Regions from separate parts of the Lysinibacillus sp. FW301-JW8 genome, predicted to be linked through region 2. Evidence: riboswitches for the same ligand, from Rfam matches in the RefSeq annotation. Region 2 holds a riboswitch; each other region holds the start of a gene.

Region 1 (5,101 bases), on a different contig from region 2:
TTTGGGTCAATGATGGCTATAAAAAAACGATTGAAGAGACGTACAATACCGGGATTGTAGGCTTTGTGCACAAGAATATTCCACAGCTAGGAAGAAGGGGTAACTATGTATATAGCTTTGCACAAGGATATTTACTATCCCATGCTGAGCCAGGCTTTTATTGTCCTGTTACATTAACAATGGCAACAGCTTATTTACTTGATCATTATGCGAATGATGAGGTGAAGGAACGCTTTTTACCACATGTTTGCGCAACTGGGGATACTGAGCTCTATGAGGGGGCAACCTTTTTAACAGAACGACAAGGTGGCTCGGATGTTGGGGCAAATGTTGTAGAGGCAAGACAGGAAGGTGAGCAGTTCCGTTTATATGGTGAAAAATATTTTGCATCCAATGTAGGAATGTGCGGTGTAGCGATGGTATTGGCTCGACTCGAGGGGGCTTCTACCGGCTCTAAAGGGCTAACATTATTTGCAGTTCCTTGGCGAGCGGAGGATGGTACTGTGAATAATCTTCGTATTCGCCGTTTAAAGGATAAGCTCGGTGTGAAGGCAGTACCCTCTGGTGAAGTAGAATTTGAGGGTGCACTTGGCTATATTGTAGGTGAGCCCAATAAAGGGATTTATTATATGCTAGAGGCACTTAATCTATCAAGAATTTGCAATGCTGTAGCTTCTATAGGTATTATGCGACGCGGCTTTTTAGAGGCAAAGCATTATGTGACAAATCGTTATGCCTTTGGTAAGCCTTTAACGCAATACCCAATGATTCAGGATACACTAGGAAAATTAGCGGCAAAGCTTCATGTAGAAGTAACAACAGTTTTTGATCTTATTCAGCTATATGATAAAGTGACAAGTGGTCAGGGCAATCATGAGGATATGATCATGAATCGTTTAAATATTGCCATTATGAAAAAGGAAACAGCCGAGCAAGCGGTGAAATATGCGAGTGAAGTGATTGAATTACATGGTGGAAATGGCTATATTGAAGACTTTGTAACACCTCGCTTACTAAGAGATGCACAGGTGCTTACGGTGTGGGAAGGAACTGCCAATATACTGGCATTGGAGCTGATTCGTTTAGTAGATAAATTCCAAGCCCATGAGTTGTTTGTACGTGTTATGGAGGAGCGCTTAGCTAAGTTAGCTGACAGCCCTCTAGTCCAATTAGTAATGGAACAATTAGTGCATTTGAAATCGACATTGCATACATTTAGCTCTTTGGATGAAGCAACGAAAACATTTGAGGCAAAAGCGGTAGCAGAAAAAATGGCGCATATGTATGAAAGTGTTGTAGCAGTTGAATGGGCACACAGATTCGGGGGGAAATATGAAAAGCTGGCAGATATTTATTTAGAGCATACATGGGCATTAAGAGAACTAGGGGCACCGATGAAAACAGTCCAGTATTTTACAGATATCATTTAATAAAGGGGAAGTCGTCTAGATTGGTAGGCGACTTCTTTTGTTTTCATGTATAATAAAATCAACTGAATATTATAAAGGTTCTTTACTTATGTAAAGTGAAAAGGGAAATCGGTGATATTCCGATGCGGTCCCGCCACTGTATGTGCTAGTTTTTTCAATGTACGCCACTGAAAGTTTTTCGGGAAGGCTTGAAAAAACGTATGTAGCACAAGCCAGGAGACCTGCCTTTATAGAAACACTTTTCAACCTACGAGGATAGGGTGGTGGATTTTGCGTATTTTTGTGCACTATTACCCCTCACTTTGAATGAGGGGTATTTGTTTTGATTAGAAAAAGTGGGCGATAAACTTACAAAGTTTGTCGATTACCGATCCATCAGCAAAATAAGTTGTTACAATATAGGCACCGATAAACTAGGAGGATTCACATGAAGAAATTTTGGAAATTAGGATTGGCCGCATTTTTGGCAATTGGCTTACTTGTGGCCTGTGGGGAAGGGGCAAAAAATGAAAAGCCCGCATCTTCTGAGCAGCAAGAAACATCACAGGTAGACAAAGCAACATTCCCAATGACGATAACGGATGCTGTTGGCAAGGATATTACGCTGGAAGCACCCCCTGAGAAAATAGTCTCTCTTATTCCAAGTAACACAGAGATTTTATTTGCTCTTGGCTTAAACAATGAAATAATTGGTGTTACCGATAATGATGATTATCCTGCAGAGGCAGCTGAAAAGCAAAAAGTTGGCGGCATGGAATATAATAATGAGCAAATTATTGCCTTAAATCCAGATATTGTGTTTGCTCATGAATCGAGTATGACACTTTCGGCAGGGGCCATTGAACAGCTTGAATCTGCCGGTTTAAAGGTTTTTGTTGTAAAAGATGCGAAGGACTTTAATGAGACATATACAACAATTGAACAACTAGGTCGTGCAACTGGGAAATTACCTGAGGCCGAAAAAATTATTAAAGATATGAAGGCAAAAGTAGAAGAGGTTCTAGCAAAACTCGAGGATGTAAAGCCAAAGAAAGTCTTTGTAGAAGCATCTGATGAGCCACAAATATTTACAGCTGGTAAAGATACATTTATGAATGAAATATTAAATATGATTCATGCCGAAAATGTTGCAGCAGATACAGCAGGCTGGTATGAAATCAGTTCCGAACAAATTATTGCAAAAAATCCAGATGTCATCGTGGTGACATATCATTATGTACCTGATATTTTAACAAAGCTACCACAGCGTGCTGGCTTTGACACAATTAATGCTGTGAAAAATAAAGCCATTGTTCAGGTAGATGAGAGTACAACAAGTCGTCAAGGACCTCGTTTAGGAGAGGGACTTGAAGAATTAGCGAAAGCTATCTACCCCGAGGCATTTGAGTGAGTAAAATAGTTGCAGCCTATGTAACCGCCATAACGCTTCTTATCATCAGCATCTGGTGCGGCGTAGCAATAGGCTCTGTTCATATTCCGCTAGAGGTATTGTGGAATAAAGCAGCTGATGAAACGGCTGCCAATATTTTTTGGAAAATACGCCTGCCACGAGTTTTCCTAGCAGGGCTTGTGGGTGCGTCACTTGCCATTGCAGGAGCTGCTTTTCAGGGCTTGTTAAAAAACCCTTTAGCAGACCCTTATACATTAGGTGTTTCTTCAGGTGCATCAGTTGGAGCCGTAATGACAATATTTTTTGGCATATCAATTCCAGTAGTTGGACTCTATGCATTGCCAACCTTCAGTATGCTTGGAGCAGTGTTAACGATGGTAGCAGTCATGAGCTTTGCAAGAATAGTAGATCGTTCATTGAAAATGGAAACGCTGATTTTAACTGGGGTCATCTTTAGCTCATTTTTAGGCTCACTTATTTCTCTAATGATTGCCTTATCTGGTGAGGAGCTGCGGCAAGTGATAGGGTGGCTGCTTGGTTCAGTATCCATGCGCGGCTGGCCTTTCGTGCAAATGATTATCCCATTTGTAATAGTAGGTTCATTAATGCTTTGGACACAAAGAAGGGAATTAAATGTACTGCTATATGGGGAAGAACGTGCAAAGCACTTAGGTGTTAATGTGAAGCGGAGTAAGTATTTAATTTTAGTAGGTGGATCCATGCTGACAGGAGCAGCAGTAGCTGTTTCAGGAACGATTGGTTTCGTTGGATTAGTTGTACCACATATGACAAGGATGATTTGGGGCTCAGACCATCGTCATTTATTACCATTATCATTTTTAAATGGCGCTACATTGCTTATTATTTGTGACTTAATCGCACGAACAATTATTATGCCAAGGGAGCTACCGATTGGTGTTATTACTGCATTTATTGGGGCACCTGTTTTTTCCTATATTTTTTATAAGCAGCGAAGAAGCAAGGGGGTACGGGCATGATTGTCGTTGAACATCTATCAGGTGGCTATGATGACGTACCGATCGTCAAAGATATTAGTTTTTCAGTGGAAAAGGGGAAGATATTAGGAATATTAGGTCCAAATGGTAGCGGAAAATCCACACTGTTAAAAGTGATTAGCGGCATATTACCAGCAACGGCAGGTACTATAAAAGTGGATGGCAAAAATATTAATTCATACAACGCTCGTGCCCTGGCAAAAAAAATGGCTGTTCTTCCACAATTACATGCGAATACCTTCTCAAACAGTGTACGGGAGGCTGTATCACTTGGACGCTATCCACATCAATCAGGCTTCTTTTCCAGCTGGTCAGATTATGATGAACAAGCAGTCCAACACGCAATGGCCCAAACAGGTGTGACACGCTACGAACACACACCCATGGAATTTTTATCCGGTGGTGAGCAGCAACGAGTTTTTGTAGCTCAAGCTTTAGCGCAGACAGCAGAAATATTATTGCTGGATGAACCAACCAATCATTTAGATATTGCACATCAGCGGCAAATTTTAGATATGGTGCGGAAAGAAGCAGTAGAATGCGGATTAACCGTTATTATGGTGTTACATGATATGAACTTAGCTTCACTTTATTGTGATGAATTATTATTAATGGAATCGGGGCAGATGCGTGCTTTTGGGGTACCCCATGAAGTATTGATGGCTTCCCAAATTGAAGATGTCTATCAGGCAAGGGTAGCGACCTATGCACATCCTGAAATTCCAAAGCCACAAATAACGATGATGCCTGAATCGGGTGAGCATCTGCAACGTGCACATATTAACAGAGAAAATTTTATGGTTACTGAATATTATATTCAGTTAAAATCTGATTTTCCTTTAAAAACAGTTTCCTCTGCTGTCCATAATCCAGGAATTGGCTGGTATGATTGCCTCTTAAATCGCTCAATTCCAGGGGATTATGTCATAAGTGATGTCAAGCGAGAGGTTGCAGCATTTTTACAAAGGGAGGAATTTTCTTCTACGAGTACGGTTGTCATGTTAACAGCTGTTCCAACAAGGCTAGTAGCAATTAATGAATATACAGCATCCTTTGGCAGTGTGCTCGTTGCGGTTACTGCTGGTGTGGGCAATGCTGTGGATGTTTCTCGTGCACATGAACGACAGATCGAACCATATATTGGTACTATAAATACATGGGTTATTATCAATGGAAGTCTATCAGAGGAAGCTTTTTTCCAAGCAATGATGACTGCAAATGAGGCAAAAACTAAGGCATTACAGTCAGAAGATATTCGCGATGAA
Region 2 (5,101 bases):
GCTATTCAAATTGGGGCAGAGGATTATATTTTAAAGCCAATTGATTATAAAAATCTAAAGCTAAAGCTTTCACAAACGATGGAAGCATTGAGCATGAAGAGACAAGTAGATTATGCTATCAAATATAATCAATTATTAAATTTAATATTGGCCTTTGATCAACAAATGACGGATAGTAATATCTATTCATTTGAATACTTTGTTATCAGCATCAATCAAACAAAAAATATACGAATTCCACACGCTCATGAGCTATTTTATTTTAATATTTTTGGGGAGCACATTGAAATTATGAATACCGATTTTGTTTTGTCGTATAGTCAGGATCATCATATCGTTCTGCAAAGAAAAGACTTACATGATGTAAATCAAGCCGTGCTAGAGTTACTGCTAAAGAAGCATCTAAATACAAGCGGCACTGTTCTAAACAAAAGAAAATCCATTTTTGATAATCAAATCTTTACGGATGAGTTAAAATTACAAGAATTTATAGGGGTTTTACAAAATACAAACATTGATTTTCAGCAAAGATTAGAATTCATGATTACGTTCTTATTACAATATAGCATTCATTTCAATTGCTTTGAAACGTATAACAGTGCCCAAAAAATTATTAGTATCCACCATCAAATGATTAAAGAAGACAATTTATCAATAATAGTAAATAGCTATATAGAGCCGCTCGTAGATAAAATACTTAATTTACATGGCAATAGAGATGATTTAGGGAAAAAAATAGTCGATTATATTTATACACATTTTGATGATCCACAGTTAGATTTGAATTATTTATCAGGCATATTTAACAAAAGCCAAGCAAATTTAAGTATATTAATTAAAAAAAGCATTGATAAAAATTTCATCCACCTGTTAAATGAGCTTAGAATTGACAAGGCAAAGCAGCTACTAGTTCATAGTAATAAAAGAAATAATGAAATTGCTTCGTTAGTGGGCTATAGTAATGAAGAGTATTTTAGTAAAGTATTTAAAAAATATGTTGGGATGACACCCGCCAAATATCGAACTATTTAACTTCTTTCAGCAAATGTCTTTTACGCGAAAGCACAGCGACAGCGGCAGGTACAGAAGTCTCCCGAGGCATAATTGATATAGTACGTGGGTTTCGGTAAAATAACTATAGAATGTCCGAGTTGAACATAGAAAGGATGGGTAATATGTTCCGATCAATAGCACCTCCAACAATGTCTTTACAGTAGAATCTACTGTTTAAGGCATTCCACACTAGCTTGCTCTTCTTTCAATAGATTCTACTGTATAGGCTAAAAACTATATAAGTAGAAAGTAGGAATCAGAAGTGAGCGGAAAATTTGCATTTGTTTTATCTATGATTATCTTCGGAGCTGTCGGTGTTTTTGCAAAATATATACAGCTACCATCCAGTGAAATTGCATTCTGGATGAGTGTCATTGGCTCTTGCTTTTTATTGGTAATTTTCATCGCAAAGAAAGAAAAAATAACGAAAGTATCTATTCTGCCTAATATATGGCCATTGCTGCTATCTAGTGTAGCATTATGTGGGAATTGGATTTTTCTTTTTCAAGCATACAAAGAAACAACCATTGCAAATGCAGCGCTTAGTTATTATTTTGCGCCAGTTTTAGTGATTTGTTTATCACCGATTATATTAAAGGAAAAACTGTATCTAAGAAAAATTTTCTATGTCTGTGTGGCGCTGGTTGGATTATTCTTTATTGTCCATAGCCAAGTTGCAGGAGAAAATGGGCAGGATATCGGTATAGTGTATGGGCTTATTGCAGCATGTTTCTATACATTCGTAACCTTTGTCAACAAGTATATTCATGGACTTAAAGAGCCTGCTAACACAATTGTGCAGCTTTCTTTAGCAGCGTTATTTCTGGCACTTTATCTTTATGGAACAAATGGATTCCAAATCATGCATATCGATATAAAATCCATTAGTTTACTTATAGCATTGGGTATTGTCCATGCTGGTATAGGCTTCTATCTTTTCTTTTTGGGAATGAGTCAATTAAAGGGGCAAAGTATAGCCATTCTAAGCTATATTGACCCTCTAACGTCATTGGTTATCTCAACGATGATTATAGGAGAAAAAATGACTGTGCTACAAATAATAGGAGCCATTCTATTACTTGGTGCGACCTTTATTAGTGAAATCGATCAGAAAGAACTTTAAAGGTGTCATATTGACAGCAAGAAATCTTTACAGTAAATTTAAAGTAATTGCATAATAGCATTGGGTGCCCATTATGGGAGAATAGGGAATAAAGTGAGAGTCTTTAGCGGTCCCGCCACTGTAAAAAGGAGTTTCATAGAGAATGCCACTAGCATGGTGCTGGGAAGGTTCTATGAAATGTTGAAATTAAGCCAGGAGACCTGCCTAATTGCTTCGATTATATAGACGATGGAAAAGTCTGTAGTTTATTTGTGATGAATAAACTGCAGGCTTTTTATATTGTCTCGAAAGATAGAAAGGGGAATAGTTTCATGCAATTATTACAGCAAACGATTAAAAAAATTCAAAATGTGGATAGCCATATGATGGGGAAAGCTAGGGAATATATAGACTCTCTGAGCAAGCCACCTGGAAGCTTGGGGGGACTGGAAAATCTTGCTGTACAGCTTGCTGGCATTACAGGAGAATTATTTCCTAAAATTGAGAGCAAGGCAATTATTGTCTGTGCAGCAGATCACGGTGTTTGTGAGGAAGATGTAACTTCCAATCCACAAAAGGTAACCTTTTTACAAACAATGAATTTTCCAAAAGGGCTAACGGGTGTTTGTGCAATCGCCAGCATAACCAATGCCAAAATTGTAACGGTCGACGTTGGTGTAAAAGAAGATTTACCACTTGATGCTGGAGTCATTCTAAAGAAAATTAAATATGGAACAGACAATATGGCAAAGGGTCCAGCTATGTCAAGAGAGGAAGCTATTCAATCCATCGAAGTAGGAATTGAAGTCGCAACGAGCGAAATTAAAAATGGAGTGGATATTCTTGGAACTGGAGAAATGGGTATTGGGAATACTACCCCAAGTGCAGCTATCCTATCCGTGCTTCATGCCTGTCATCCAAATGTAGTAACAGGAATGGGCGCTGGTGTGGGAGCGGGGGGAATTGCGCATAAGGTGAAGGTTATTCAACATGCTATTGCATTAAACAAGCCCAATCGCAACGATGCTATTGATATTCTTGCAAAAGTTGGTGGCTTAGAAATAGCTGCTATGGCTGGGATTGTACTTGCTGGGGCTGCAAATCGCAAGCCTGTTGTTATTGATGGTTTTATTTCTACGATTGCTGCCCTCATAGCATTTGAGCTTGAGCCAAAAATAAAGGACTACATCATTCCTTCCCATGCCTCAGAAGAACCAGGTGCAAAAATAGCAGCCAAGTTGCTAGGGGTAGAACCAATGCTACATATGAATATGCGTTTAGGAGAAGGCTCTGGTGCAGCTTTAGCCTTTCCAATTTTAGATGCAGCATGCTCCATGATTAAAAACATGGCTACACTTGAAGAATCTGTAGTGCTAGTAGAAACGAATGAATGAAGCACACTTTCTATTTATAAATGCTGATGGTTGAAAAAATATTTGCTTGAGGCATTTCTTGGCAGCAGCAAAAAGTATAACAAGCCCATTTAATCGAACTATTTGGGCTTGTTACTATTCATAAAATAGTCATGCTCGATTCAGCTTTCGTAAAGGCAAACGCCATTTCTTCATATAGGAAAGAACTCTTAGCACTGTAATTATTCCAAATAATCCATATAAAAAGAGGTCGCCTGTTAAAACTTCTAAACCAATCACAAGTCCTGCAAGAGCTGCCCAAACACCATAAATTTCATCACGTAATACGAGGGGCTTGCGTCTTGCTAATAGATCCCGAACAATCCCGCCTCCTGAGCCAGTTAAGACAGCAGCTACAATAACCGCACTAATTGGCATATCGAGCTTTACCGCATAGAGGGCACCTTGAATAGCAAATGCAGATAAGCCAATTGCATCTGTGAAGTTTCCCCAGCGATGCCAATGCTGAATTAGATGATGCGGGAAAATAAAAAATATAGTAATCGCCGCAAGCGCAATTTGGAACATCATATCCTGTCCCCATAACGTTGTAACGGGAAGGCCAATAAGCAAGTTACGAATTGCCCCACCACCAAAGGCAGTGACAATACCGAGTATATAAACACCGAATAAATCGTATTCTTCCTCCATGGCGATAATTGCCCCGGAAATAGCAAAGGCAATTGTTCCGATAATACTAAAAACCTCCCAAGCCATCCCTTTCACCCCTTCTGAAAAATAATATACTTTCTCATTAAAGTTAAAGAATTCTATTAAATGTAACAGAATCTATGAATTTTGTAGTCAAAATATCGGAAATAATGAAAGAAGTCCGCACATTAGCTTAGCGCATATTACGAGTAGAAACAATAGGCAAGTTTTGCAGACACATCTACAAATTGTTAAGATGGGATAGGAGTTAAGTGAAAACTTCAATTTGTGGGTATATGTGCCCGTGATTGAACAAATGTGAATGGAGAAGAACGAATGACTTTTACAACAAATTTAACAGAAGAAACGTTAGCGTTAGCTTCCAAAATAGAGGACAAGGTTCGCCCCTTTCATAGGAAGGTAGACGATATGGCGTTCTTTAATCAACAAAAGGTGCTTGCAGCTTTTAGGAAACATCAAGTGAGTGACTATCATTTACACCCTTCTAATGGATATGGCTATGATGATGAGGGACGTGATAATTTAGAGCGTGTTTATGCAGAGGTTTTCGGAGCGGAGGCTGCCATTGTACGTCCACAGATAATTTCGGGGACACATGCTATTACACTTAGTCTATTCGGAGTGTTACGACCGGGTGATGAATTGCTGTATATTTCAGGGCAACCATATGATACATTACAATCCATAGTAGATGGCGGTGACAAGGATACTGGCTCATTAAAGGATTATAAAATCGGTTATCGTCATGTGGATTTAATGGATAATCAAATGATTGATTGGGATGGTGTAGAGGCCGCTATTACAGAGAATACAAAAATGATTGCTATTCAACGATCAAAGGGCTATGCAACACGTCCATCCT
Region 3 (5,101 bases), on a different contig from region 2:
TACCATTGGTGTAGGCAGCAAAGATCGTACTATAGCTCATAAATGTCGCGACAGGGGCACGACCAGTAATAATGACAGCATCTTCAGAAATAATTGGTGGGTCAAATGTACCGGATGCTTGCTGAATATCTGTCATCATGCGACCGATAAAATCGGTAGATGCTTTTAACTTAAAGCGGTAGTAGGGCTCCAGAAGGACAGACTCTGCTTGCTCGAGCCCTTGCCGTAATGCCCGGAATGTAGCCTCGCGAAAATCGCCGCCCTCGGTATGCTTAATATGTGCACGCCCCGTTAAAAGCGTGAAACGAATATCGGTCACAGGAAAGCCTGTTAGTAATCCATGATGTTCGCGCTCGAATAGATGTTTTTCAATTAGTCGTTGATGCCCAACGGATAAATCGTCCGTATGACATGCATTAACAAATGTATTACCAGTACCGCGTGAACTTGGCTCCATTAATAAATGCACTTCCGCATAGTGCTTTAAAGGTTCAAAATGACCATAGCCTGTAACAGTTGATGCAATTGTTTCCATATATAATATCTGTGGCTCTCCGAATGAAATGGCAAGTGAAAAACGCTTGTTGAGCACTTCGATAAGAACCTCAAGCTGGATAAGACCCATAATATGTACTTGAATCTCTTGAAATTTTTCATGCCATATTACACGTAATGACGGCTCTTCCGCTTCAAGGATACGAAAGATTTTTAGGACTTCCTTGATATGCTGGTCACCCTCGTATTGTACTTTGGCCTGCAGGGTTGGCACTAACTCATAGGGCTGTGGGTTACTGGAGCTTCCAAGGATTGCACCAATATTTGCTAAACTAAGCCCTTTCACAGCGAAAATTTCTCCAGCTGTAACTTCTTGTACGGTATCAAAACGATGTCCGTTATATAACCGTATCTCCGTCACTTTTTCGGTTACATCGCCAAATGAAAATTCATCTCGAATATGCAGGGTTCCCTGTAATGCTTTGATAAAAGTTAAGCGTTGATGGCCATCATGTCGAATTTTAAAGACTTCACCTTGAAATGGTGCAGCAGCATTGAAATGTGTTTCAGTAAGCAGTGGAAGCTGTGCTAGGAGTTCCTGTATCCCCATATCTTTTAATGCAGAGCCAGTAAAGCATAAAAAGGCCTTTTCCTGTTTAATCATCGCTTGGAGGTGGGCAAGACAGCGAGCGCTATCTAATGTTTCATTAAGAAAAGCATCCAAAAGATTGTCATCACGTTCAGCTAGCCATTCCATTATGTTAGAAGGAATATAATCCGAATGGAACATTTCATTTACTAGTAGTACATCCTCAGAGCAATCTTTTTGAAGCTGTGCCATAACATGATCCACCGCTGCACCTTCACGATCAATTTTGTTGATAAAAAAGAAGGTTGGAATGTGATACTGACGTAATAGGTGCCAAACTGTTTCAGTATGCCCCTGTAGCCCCTCAACTGCACTAATCACAATGATGGCATAATCCATAACACGAATTGCACGCTCCATCTCAGGGGAGAAATCGACGTGTCCAGGTGTATCGATTAATGTATATGTGTCGTTGCCAATTGTCATACGACCTTGCTCCGCAAAAATAGTGATGCCGCGTTGTCGCTCTAGCTCATGATTATCTAGGAATGTATCCTGATGATCTACCCGCCCGCGAGCCTGAATACTTTTGGTATGAAATAATAATTGCTCTGAGAATGTTGTTTTTCCTGCATCCACATGAGCAAGGATCCCAATAGTTTTGTACATAAATTAATCCTCGTTTCTATAAATCCGTCTATTTTATTGTAACAGAATTTTAATAAATTCAAGGTAAATAGTTTTAGAATATGTCATAATAGTGTTCCAAATCTAATGATTGCGAAAATAATTTAATGTAAAATAGTTCTCGTTTATGTATGAATATTTCTTTAATAATAAATATATTTAGTAAATGGATTATTTTGTGAGATTGCGAACGGAAATTACTTTTGCTAGTCTATCAATAATATTTATAACAATACATAATACCTTTATATTGGTGCAAATGGCCTTTGTCATTTGCTTAAAAGGGAAATCGGTGAGAATCCGATGCTGTCCCGCAACTGTAAATGGGGAGTCTATACAATATGCCACTGTAATCACACTATGGGAAGGCGTACAGATGATGAACCTAAGCCAGGATACCTGCCAATAATATTCTTTACTTCAACCACGAGGATGGGGATAGTGAATCAGGTCAAAAGCCGTCTTTTCACTATGCGTACCTCTTGGAAACAAGGGGATTTTTTTATGCCCTTTTTCAATTTGTTATACAGTTCATCACGAATCATGGTAGCAAAGAAGTCTACTGATTTCTTACTATATATAACATCAAAGGAGATAAAGACATGAAGAAATGGAACAGCATGTGGCTTGTCTTTGCACTGGCATTGATGGCTATTTTAGGTGCATGCAGCGCGAAGGAAGATAATGAATCAGCAGCACAAGGGGAAAAGGTTGAACCATCACAAGCGGCAACGACAGAAGTAACGATTGACAATAATGGGACAACGCAAGTTTATAAAGAAGCTCCCAAAAAAGCGATTAGCTTAAACCAACATGTAACAGAAATTATGCTAGCTTTAGGCTTAGAAGATTCAATGGTTGGCACAGCCTATTTAGATGATAAAATTTATGAGCCTTTACAAGCTGCTTACGACAAGGTACCTGTATTAGCTGACCAATATCCTACAAAGGAGCAGGTAATTGATGCAGAGGCAGATTTTTTATATGGGGGATGGAAAAGTGCCTTTGGTGAAAAGGGTGTCGGCACTCCAGAAGAGCTTGAGGCATTAGGGATTCACACATATCTACATACAGCATCCAATATGACAAAGCCAACTTTAGAGGATATTTTCATAGATATTCGTAATATCGCAAAAATATTCCGTGTCGAAGATCGTGGAGAAGCTTTAATCGATCAAATGACGAAGGATGTAGAGGCTATTCGGGCGAAATTACCCCAGGATGGCAAAGAGCTGCCTGTTTTAGTTTTTGACAGCGGTGATAAGGATGTCTTTACAGCAGCGCAAAACTTTATGAATGAGTTGGTAACGATTGCTGGAGGCAAAAACGTTTTTGGTGATGTCGAATCTGGGTGGACAACCGTTTCAAAGGAAGAGGCAGTTGCGCGTAATCCAGAGGTGATTGTTGTTATTGATTATGGAGAGACATCTGCTGAAGAAAAAATTAATTTCTTAAAGAATGACCCAGCATTAAAAGAAACAGAAGCCGTGAAAAATGAACATTTTGTTATTTTACCACTATCTGCAGCATCTGAAGGAGTTCGTGCCGCAGAAGCCATTCAAATTTTGGCAAAAGGCTTTTATCCAGATAACTTTTAAAATTTGAGCTAGCATTTTGCTAGCTCCTTTTTCATAAGGAGACATTATACATGAATGCATTTAATATGAACATACCAGAGAAAACCTTTGAAAAGCTAAATCAGCAGGGAGATTTTACTCGACTTGCAGTAAGCCCTGGAATTATTAATAAGCATTATACGCCAACACAATTTCAAATAATTGCAGAGGTCGTTGGGGAGACTGGTGCTATTAAATATTCTGCATCCTACAGTATTTTATTATCAATTCCAACTGTTGATGTGGCGGAGTCCATTAACGAATTACGAAAAGCTGGCCTGTACGTGGCAAAGCAGGGTCCCATCGTTGCCATGAAGGCATGTGATTTCTGTGATGGTGATAAAATGGAGGCCGCCCCTATAACAGAGCAATTATATTATTCATTAGAAGAGATGACAGTTCCTGCAAGATTACGTTTAAATGTCAATGGCTGTGCATCAGCTTGCTATAATGCTGTCTATGATGATATCGGTCTAGTTTATCAAAAGGATAGCTTTGATGTTTATTTGGGGGCGGTGCCGATGGGGGCAGATGCTCAAGCAGGAACATTGTTTGCTAAACGAATCCCAGTTAATCGTATTGAAAGCTATCTCCATACGATTATTCTACTCTACAAGGAACATGCTCGACCAAATGAACCTTTTTATAAATTTTATCGTAGAACAAAAACTGCTGACTATTGGGACAAGCACTTGAATTCTGAAAACTAGTTATCGTTATATATTCCGGTCCTTTGTTACTAACCACCTTATCGTAAAATACTTCTTCACATATAAAAGATTATATGGGTTTAAAATTTTTTTCTTTTAAGCAGGGAAAATCCTTAGTGTATCGAAATAAAGTACTATGTAAGAATTTCAACAAGAAGGAGCGAATAATAGTGAAGCATGGGATTCAACCAGAAGATTTATATCGATTAAAATCAGTATCAGATCCACAAGTATCACCAGACGGAACAGAAGTTGTTTATGTAGAAACTTATATTGATGAAAAGAAGAAAGATTATGTATCTAATTTATTTTATATAAATTTCAATGAAAAAAATCCTCAACAATGGACATTCGGTGATGATAAAACGAATTCACCTGTATGGTCTACTGACGGAAGTAAAATTGCGTTTGTCTCAACGAGAACTGGTAAGCCACAAATTTTTGTGCTTGCTAAAGCAGGTGGAGAGGCCAAACAAATTACAAATTGTAAAAACGGTGCGACATCACCTGTATGGTCTCCGTGTGGTAAGAAAATTGCCTTCTCTGTAAAGCTTGGTAAAAATGAAGACATCTTTGATAAAGTCGAAGGTGAAAAGAAAGAGGAAAATGAACTCAAACCACTTGAAATAAACAACATGAAGCATAAATCAGATGCAGCCGGATTTCTGGATATGGAGCAATATTCTCACATTGCCATCGTTCATCTTGAATTAGGAGAGTTGGAACAAGTGACGACAGGAAGCCATCATTTCCATTTGGATACATGGTCACCAAACGGAAAATATCTGGCTTATATGGCTGATTTAACAGAGGATGTAGACTTTTCATTCAATAGCGATATTTACTTATTGGATGTAGAAATGAAACAAACACGCAAGCTAACAGAAGGAACAGGGATGTTCTACCAAACTTCATGGTCTCCGAACAGCCGCTTCATCGCTTTTCTTGGAGGTGAGAGAGAATTTGAAAACGCAACACAAGCAAAGCTATGGATGTATGATTTA

Evidence for each region. Region 2 has a riboswitch for cobalamin ahead of cobT (nicotinate-nucleotide--dimethylbenzimidazole phosphoribosyltransferase). Riboswitches for the same ligand answer to the same signal wherever they lie in the genome.
Region 1: linked by a shared signal. The riboswitch ahead of AC3WOM_RS11230 (ABC transporter substrate-binding protein) and the one ahead of cobT (nicotinate-nucleotide--dimethylbenzimidazole phosphoribosyltransferase) in region 2 are both predicted to bind cobalamin.
Region 3: linked by a shared signal. The riboswitch ahead of AC3WOM_RS04760 (ABC transporter substrate-binding protein) and the one ahead of cobT (nicotinate-nucleotide--dimethylbenzimidazole phosphoribosyltransferase) in region 2 are both predicted to bind cobalamin.

The regions. Positions count from the first base shown of each region.
Region 1 is NZ_JBYTBB010000022.1:50,645-55,745, forward strand. Features, by position in the region: gene AC3WOM_RS11225 (acyl-CoA dehydrogenase family protein) at 1-1,430, shown strand, start outside; cobalamin riboswitch at 1,489-1,673, shown strand; gene AC3WOM_RS11230 (ABC transporter substrate-binding protein) at 1,858-2,820, shown strand; gene AC3WOM_RS11235 (FecCD family ABC transporter permease) at 2,817-3,818, shown strand; gene AC3WOM_RS11240 (adenosylcobinamide amidohydrolase) at 3,815-5,101, shown strand, end outside.
Region 2 is NZ_JBYTBB010000002.1:149,070-154,170, forward strand. Features, by position in the region: gene AC3WOM_RS01680 (response regulator) at 1-1,032, shown strand, start outside; gene AC3WOM_RS01685 (DMT family transporter) at 1,316-2,176, shown strand; cobalamin riboswitch at 2,222-2,398, shown strand; gene cobT (nicotinate-nucleotide--dimethylbenzimidazole phosphoribosyltransferase) at 2,488-3,549, shown strand; gene AC3WOM_RS01695 (trimeric intracellular cation channel family protein) at 3,679-4,284, opposite strand; gene AC3WOM_RS01700 (methionine gamma-lyase family protein) at 4,555-5,101, shown strand, end outside.
Region 3 is NZ_JBYTBB010000007.1:58,530-63,630, forward strand. Features, by position in the region: gene AC3WOM_RS04755 (GTP-binding protein) at 1-1,753, opposite strand, end outside; cobalamin riboswitch at 2,006-2,192, shown strand; gene AC3WOM_RS04760 (ABC transporter substrate-binding protein) at 2,374-3,369, shown strand; gene AC3WOM_RS04765 (precorrin-3B methylase) at 3,420-4,097, shown strand; gene AC3WOM_RS04770 (S9 family peptidase) at 4,262-5,101, shown strand, end outside.